Rhizobium sp. N324: one gene and its partner. The protein of the gene in region 2 interacts with the protein of the main gene of each other region in a pairwise test. Links are inferred from orthologs where the notes say so. Each region holds a gene or a part of one and is shown on either strand. Other genes may lie near its edges.

Region 1 (2,792 bases), 1.8 Mb from region 2 along the record:
GCACATAGGCGTCGCCCTTGCTGTAGGCGGGAACGCGGATGTCGGAATCGATACCGAAGGTCTCGCGGACCGAAACGGTGGTATCGGGCAGTTCTGCTATATCAAGGTCGATCTTGCTCATCATGTCTCCAAGGCGGGTGATGCCACCCAGCCATACTGTCTCAGGCCATGTCGCAACCGTGACGCCGCGATCTAATTCCGCGCCCGTCCAGGTCGGAACGTCGGCGATACTTCTCCGGGACTGAAACGAAACCTCGGCGGGATGATGTCCGCGTGCGAGCATTCTTGAAAGAGTCCCGGACAAGAAACGCCGCGTCCGGAAGGTCGGCGGAGGCGATGTCGGGAAAACGCACAAATATGAGCCGCGTTTGCCTGCGGCCTCAGCCGATTTGGACCATACCCGATTGAAGCCCAAGAGCAAGGACGGGAATTAACAAAAACCGTTCTGCTTCAACAATTGATAGGCCTGGATGACGGCGCGGAAACGCTCTTCCGAGCCGCGGTCGCCGCCATTGGCATCCGGGTGGTGCTTCTTGACCAGTTCCTTGTACCGGCTCTTGATCTCGGCCGACGTCGCATTGGCGTCGAGACCCATCGTATCGAAGGCCTTGCTTTCCAGCGACTTCAGCTTGCGCGCCTGCGGAAAACGCGGCCCGCTGCCCTTGCCGCCTTCCTTGACGAAGCCGAAGGGATCGCGAACGCGGCTATAGGCGCCCGAGCGCACCTCCGAATGCAGCGGGCTATCCTTCGCCGACTTGTTGACGCCGACCGTCCAGGTCGGCCGGTGGCCGGTGATCGCCTCTTTCTGGTAGCGGGCGATCTCGCCGTCCGACAGACCGGAGAAATAATTATAGCCCTTGTTGTAGTCCTTGACGTGCTCGAAGCAGAACAAAAAGAACTGGCCTTCCGCATTGCGTCCGACAGGAGCGCGATGCAAGCCTTTCTTGTCGCAGCCGTCCCACTGACAGGTAGGCGGCGCCTGTTCTGCCTCCGGCTGGCGTTTGCGGCGTGTTCGGATGCTATCGAAGTATTTTGAATCAAGTGTCATGACGGCGCTAATTATGAGGCTGTCGCGACGCGACAACAAGAATTGACAAATGGGTTTGTTGCTGGCTTGGTGGGAACCCTTTTCGCGAAGCAGCAAGACCGGATGATGACCCTGCGAACCCGCATCGAAGAAAAACTCGTCGAAGCCTTCGCGCCGGAGCGCCTGAGCGTCATCGACGAAAGCCATCTGCATGCCGGCCATCAGCCCGATATCACGGGAACCGGCGAAACCCATATGCGGGTGAGAATCGTCTCGGCCAAGTTCGCCGGCCTGTCGCGGCTGGCGCGCCACCGGGCGATCACCGAGCTGTTGAAACCGGAACTCGATGCCGGCCTGCATGCGCTGGCCGTCGAACCGGCAGCACCTGGCGAGCCGACGCGCTGGTAGCAGCGCCTATATGGAGATCGATCACCCGCAATCCAAGTCGGTCAGGCCGGTTTTGCGCCGTCTTCTCCGGCGGGGCGGATGCGCAGCTTGGTGATGCGGTTCTTCTCCCGCTTCATGACGATGAAGCGCTTGCCGTAAAAGGTGAAGGCCTGGCGCTCTTCCGGGATGGTCATCGATTCATGGATGACCAGGCCGGCAATCGTCGTCGCCTCCTCGTCGGGCAGGTGCCAGTCGAGCGCGCGGTTCAAGTCGCGGATCGGCACGCCGCCGTCGACGACGACCGAACCGTCGGCCTCCTGGCGCACGCCCTGGATCTCGATATCGTGCTCGTCGGAAATATCGCCGACGATTTCCTCAAGAATATCCTCCAGCGTGACGATGCCCTGCACCTCGCCATATTCGTCGACGACGACGGCGAAATGCTGCTTGCGGCGCAGGAAGGCGTTGAGCTGATCTTCCAGATTGGTGCTGTCGGGCACGAACCACGGCTTCTGCGCGATTTTGACGATGTCGAGGTTCTGCGGCTCCATGTTCGGCTCGGCAAGCGCGCGCAACAGGTCCTTGGCATGGACGACGCCGATGATGTTGTCGATCGTGCCGCGCCACAAGGGCATGCGCGTATAGGGACTTTCGAGAATGGCGCGCACCACCGCCTCGGGCGGATCGTCGGCGTTGATCGCCCGCATCGCAGTGCGGTGGACCATGATGTCGGAGAGTTCGAGCTCGCCGAGATCGAGCACGCCGCCGAGCCGGTCGCGGTCGGCCTTCACCACCGATCCCTCGCGGTGCAGGAGGTCGACGGCGCCGCGCAGCTCCTCATGCGCCGTCAGCATCGATACCTCCCGCGAGAGATTGATGCCAAACAGGGCCAGGATCCGCCGGACGATCGCATTGACGAAGGAGGAGATCGGGCCGACGACGAGAACGAAGAGCCTGGCCGGCATGGCGATGGCAAGCGCGAAGCGGTCGGGTGTCGAAATCGCCCAGCTCTTCGGCAGCACTTCGGCGAAGATGACCAGGATGACGGTCATGGCGAGCGTCGCCAGCGCCACGCCGGAACTGCCGAACAGCCCGAGGAACAGGCTGGTGGCGATCGACGACGACAGGATATTGGCGAGATTGTTGCCGATCAGCAGCGCGCCGATCAGCCGGTCGCGCCGCTCGATCAGCTGCCGGACGAGGCCGGCGCGTTCGTCACCGTTGACTTCAAGCGTATGGATACGGCTGCGCGAAACCGCGGTCAGCGCGGTTTCCGAGCCGGAAAAGAAGGCGGACATCAGCACGAGCGCCGTGATCGAAAGGATCTCCGGCCAATATGTCGCAAGAAATGCCAGAGCGCCTTCGACGGTCATCAGGG
Region 2 (4,836 bases):
GGGCGACGGCGACCACTACGCCGCCGAAGTCGTCGCCGAAGCCTTCCGCGGCAAGAGCCGCGTGCAGCAGCACCAGATGGTCTACGAAGCACTGAAGGGCAATATGGGCGGCGTGTTGCACGCACTCGCGCTGCAGACCTCGGCGCCGGATTGACCGGCTGCGATGAACCGGCCCGGCAGGAAGACTTTTCCTGCCAGGCCCTTGTTTTTTGCGGACGCGCGGTGATTCCCAAAGACGTCCGGATTTACGGCGCCCTCAGTTCCAACCTCCCTCATTCCTGTCCTCGGGCTTTGACCTGAGGGATGTCACAGGAATCCAGCCACCGCGCGTCGGCGCGGTGATTGACTCACCTGTTTCGAAGGTCTTTCGCGCCCAAGGACTTGGGCGCACTGGATTCCTGTGGCGAGCACAGGAATGAGGAGTGCGCAGTAACGGTCTAACCTAAATCGAGCACTTCACGTGAGGACTGCTCTTGCCTAAAAGGCTCGACGTGTCTCCCAGCATCTCGCTACCCGGATAGCACAACCCTCACCCGGGCATTCTCTTAGCGTCCGAATCGGCAAATACCGACGCCGGCGTCGGACCCGATGTCATCAGCGTGAAGTCGAAAGGCGCCTGCAGATCCGGCCCCAGCACATATTGCCGGTGGACGCGCAGCTGGTCCTTTCGGATCCTGCGGTAGCGCTCGCGCGTCAGCATCTGCTTGACGCGGATCAGGATCATCTTTGCCGGCGGTGCATCGGCATGGCCGGACACGGCGACGACCGGCACCTTGTAGAAATTGATCGAATCCGTCAGGCACTGCACGTCGAGCCAGGAAATATCCGGACAGCAGGCGATCAGCCCGACACGGGCGCGCAGCATCCTTGCCGATGACAGCAGCGCGCATTGCAGAATGGCGCTGCCGAGAGTTGCAAACACCACGCGTTTGCCCTTGAAAATCTCCGGCTCCCTTTCCAGCAAGATGCCGATGACATGGGCGGCCACATTCGATCCCATGCTGTGCGAGGAGATCACATACTCGTCTGCTTCTTCGGTGAGGGCCTCACGCACGGCCGTCGCCCGGTCTTCCAGCCAGTCGTTGAAATCGGCCCGATCCATCCGGCCGAGCGCCACCGCCATTTTCCAATCGGCAAAAAGATGCAGCGTATGAAAGCGTTCGGAAAACGGCAGGAAGGCGAAAATGAAGAAGCAGAGCCCCAGCGGCCCGCTCCAGAGCATGTGCCAGGGAGAAAAGCCGAGACTATAGGGCATGACGGCGATCTGCGCCGTCAGCGCCATCGCCAGTGCAGTCAGCAGAAACGGAAAGAGGAAGAACAGGCCGAAGCGCCAGGCATGACGGAAATATCCCCGCATCCCGCCTTCGAGCATGATCTGAGCGCAACTGCGAAAGCCTGCAATGATCTGGCTCACAGTGTTGCCGCTGCGCAGGCTGCGGACGAACATATCGTGATCGACCATGTGGATCCGGCTCTTCGCCTGCCAACCGGGAGAACCGGTTTCCCCGGACGCCGCATTGCCGGCTGTCCCGGACGCCGCATTGCCGGCTGTCCCGGACGCCGCATCGCCGGCTGTCCCGGACGCCGCATCGCCGGCTGTCCCGGACGCCGCATCGCCGGCTGTCCCAGGCGCCCCGCCACCGTCCGTCGTGACTTCGAAACTCAGGGGATCGCTTCCCGCCGCAAAGGCTCCGATCTCAACCGAATAGCCCCAGACAGCAGCGCTCTGCTTGGCAGAACGTTCGTAGCGCGCCCTGTGGGCGGCGCCATCGAGCGGCTCGAAGCCGGGGAAATGCAGGACGACCCGCTTCTCGATCAGTTTCATTCCACCTTCCGGCCGGCGAATGGCCGGCATGTTGCTGCGATCCGGCTGCTCCGCCGCCAATATCGGCAAAATGCAGCTTTGGTCTCGAAGCCGCCTTGCTAACCGAACTCATCCGGAATTCAATAGCAGGCATGTCGTTTCCACCATGAACGGAGGGGTTTTGTGGCCGATCTTGTCAAAGAATTGATATCGGGCGTCGTCGACAGCGTGCTGAAGGAAATCCTGAAGAAAACCACCGGCCGCACCGCGACGAAGCGCAAGAAGCGTAAAACGCGCAATGCATCGGCGACCGCCGCAGCGCGCAAGCGAGGCTCGACCGCCCGCAAGACGGCGGCGACACGCAAACCCGCCCGCAAACAGGTCAGCAAGCGCCGCACCGCCGCCGTCCGCAGCCGTCAGCGTCGCAGTTGAGGCTGGCGCGCAGCGCCTATCTCGCCCATCAACCGTAACGCGACGGCAACAATCCCGGAGTGGCCTGACCAGATTGGTCTTTTTTTGGTTTGGGCGGGTGGAATTCCTGCCGCCACATGCTATCTAAAGACAACGATTGAAACGGCGGGCCTTTAACCCGCCTGTTGAAAGGATCAGGTTCTATGAGCGGCATTCACGAATTCATCGACAACGAAATCAAGAGCAACGACGTCGTCCTCTTCATGAAGGGCACGCCGCAGTTTCCGCAGTGCGGTTTCTCCGGGCAGGTCGTGCAGATTCTCGATTACATCGGCGTCGACTACAAAGGCGTCAACGTGCTCGCCGATTCGGAGATCCGCCAAGGGATCAAGGAATATTCCAACTGGCCGACGATCCCGCAGCTTTACATCAAGGGTGAGTTTGTCGGCGGCTGCGACATCGTCCGGGAAATGTTCCAGGCCGGTGAGTTGCAGCAGCATCTCCAGGAAAACGGCATCACCGTGCGCGGCGCCGCCTGACCGGTCACCGGACGTCCGCCCGGTTTCCAAATCTGTAATCTTGAGTCCGAGGCGCTGCGGCTAGCAGCGCCTTAGCCTGTTTATGGGAAATTCATTGTGACAGATTCATCACAAGCCGTGTCCGCGGGCCGCCTGCCCATGGGCAAGCGTGAATTTATCGCGCTTGCCGCCTTTCTCATGGCCGTCAACTCCTTGGCGATCGATATCATGCTGCCGGCCCTGCAGCAGATCGGCGCGAGCCTCGGCGTCGAGAGTGAAAATCACCGCCAGTTCGTCGTCTCCACCTATCTGCTCGGCTTCGGCTGTGCCCAATTGTTCTACGGGCCGCTGTCTGACCGTTTCGGCCGCCGCACGCCGCTGTTGGTCGGTCTCGTCATCTACATTCTTTCCGCCGTCAGTATCGTCTTCGTCCCCTCCTTCGCGGGCTTGCTCGCCCTGCGCTTCGTCCAGGGCGTCGGTTCGGCGGCAACCCGTGTCATCACCGTCTCCATTGTGCGCGATATCTATGGCGGCCGGCAGATGGCCGAAGTCATGTCGCTGATCATGATGGTCTTCATGATCGTGCCGGTGATTGCACCCGGCACCGGCCAGATCGTCATGTTCTTCGGCAACTGGCACCTGATCTTCCTCTTCATCGCCGCCATGGCGACTGCAATCGCCGTCTGGGCCTATCTCCGCCTGCCGGAGACCCTGCATCCGACCAATGTCCGCCCCTTCACCGCCCGCTCGATCTTCGGCGCCTTCAAGCTGGTGCTGACCAATCGCATCGCCCTCTGCTACACCATCGCCAGCACCTTCATCTTCGGCGCGCTGTTCGGCTTCATCAATTCGGCCCAGCAGGTCTATGTCGGCATTTACGATCTCGGCGTCTATTTCCCCTTCGCCTTTGCCGGCGTGGCGATCTTCATGTCGCTGTCGTCCTTCTTCAACTCGCGCTTCGTCGGCAAGCTCGGCATGCGCCGCTTGTCGCACGGTTCGCTCATCGGCTTCATCACCATCAACACCATCTGGCTGATCGTCCAGATGGCGAGCGCCGAGCCAATGCCGTTTGCGCTGTTCATCTCCTTCTTCGGCCTGGCCATGTTCCAGTTCGGCTGGATCGGCTCGAACTTCAATTCGCTCGCCATGGAGCCGCTCGGCCACGTCGCCGGCACCGCCTCCTCCGTCCTCGGCTTCATGAGCACGGTCGGCGGCGCCCTGATCGGCGCCGGCATCGGCCAGGCCTTCGACGGCACCGCGCTGCCGATGGTCGCCGGTTATTTCATCGTGTCGATCATCGGGCTTATCTTCGTGCTGATCGCCGAAAAGGGCCGCCTCTTTCAGCAGCAGAATCCTGCCGTCTGAACGGCCCACCTCCTCCGCATCCGGGATTTCACCACATGACGCCGCCGCATAAACCGCACCAGGAAAACCAGGGCTCCCGCCGCATCGGCATGGGTTTCGGCGAGTTCGTCGTCACCATTGCCATCATGACCGCCAGCATCGCCATGGCCATCGACAGCATGCTGCCGGCATTGCCCAATATCGGCCATTCCCTCGGCGTCACCAACACCAACGACGCGCAGCTCATCATCGGCGTGTTCTTCCTGGGCTTCGGCGTCTCGCAGATATTCTTCGGCAGCCTTTCGGATACGTTCGGCCGCCGCAACATTTTGCTTGGCGGCCTGGTTTGCTACGTGGTTGGAATGTTTGCCGCCGCAGCAACCGGCAGTTTCGAAATGCTGCTCCTCATGCGCTTCGTTCAGGGCGTGGGCGGTGCCGCCGTGCGCATCACCACCATGGCCATCGTGCGCGACTGCTTCGGCGGCCGCGAGATGGCGCGTGTCATGTCCTATGTCATGATCGTCTTCATGATCGTGCCGATCGTCGCGCCATCCATCGGCCAGCTCATCATCCTCTATGCCAACTGGCACTGGATCTTCATCCTGCTCGGCATCACCGCCACCATCCTGTTCATCTGGGCGTTCCTGCGCCTGAAGGAATCGCTGCCGCCGGAAGAGCGCCTGCCGCTGTCGGTCGGTTCCGTCCTCGACGGCTTCAAGACCGTGCTCACCAACCGCATCACCTGCGGCTACATGGTTG

The links.
Region 1: the proteins of grxD (region 2) and AMK05_RS20575 interact in binary tests that used the Escherichia coli proteins (3 or more experiments, as listed by UniProt). The link is inferred for Rhizobium sp. N324 from one-to-one orthologs.

The regions. Positions count from the first base shown.
Region 1 is NZ_CP013630.1:4,273,904-4,276,695, forward strand. It holds AMK05_RS20575 (BolA family protein), read left to right. Parts: upstream 1-1,150; coding sequence 1,151-1,435; downstream 1,436-2,792. Other genes in the region: cobS (cobaltochelatase subunit CobS), read right to left, coding at 1-121; AMK05_RS20570 (J domain-containing protein), read right to left, coding at 431-1,048; AMK05_RS20580 (HlyC/CorC family transporter), read right to left, coding at 1,477-2,787; aroB (3-dehydroquinate synthase), read right to left, coding at 2,787-2,792. UniProt on the Escherichia coli protein: Transcriptional regulator that plays an important role in general stress response. Has many effects on cell morphology, cell growth and cell division. Acts by regulating the transcription of many genes, including dacA (PBP-5), dacC (PBP-6), ampC and mreB.
Region 2 is NZ_CP013630.1:2,452,827-2,457,662, forward strand. What follows is about bases 1,169-4,086. They hold grxD (Grx4 family monothiol glutaredoxin), read left to right. Parts: upstream 1,169-2,418; coding sequence 2,419-2,754; downstream 2,755-4,086. Other genes in these bases: AMK05_RS11865 (hypothetical protein), read right to left, coding at 1,169-1,825; AMK05_RS11870 (hypothetical protein), read left to right, coding at 1,988-2,236; AMK05_RS11880 (multidrug effflux MFS transporter), read left to right, coding at 2,893-4,086. Outside these bases: AMK05_RS11860 (BolA/IbaG family iron-sulfur metabolism protein), read left to right, coding at 1-154; more of AMK05_RS11865, read right to left, coding at 530-1,168; more of AMK05_RS11880, read left to right, coding at 4,087-4,098; AMK05_RS11885 (multidrug effflux MFS transporter), read left to right, coding at 4,134-4,836. UniProt on the Escherichia coli protein: Monothiol glutaredoxin involved in the biogenesis of iron-sulfur clusters.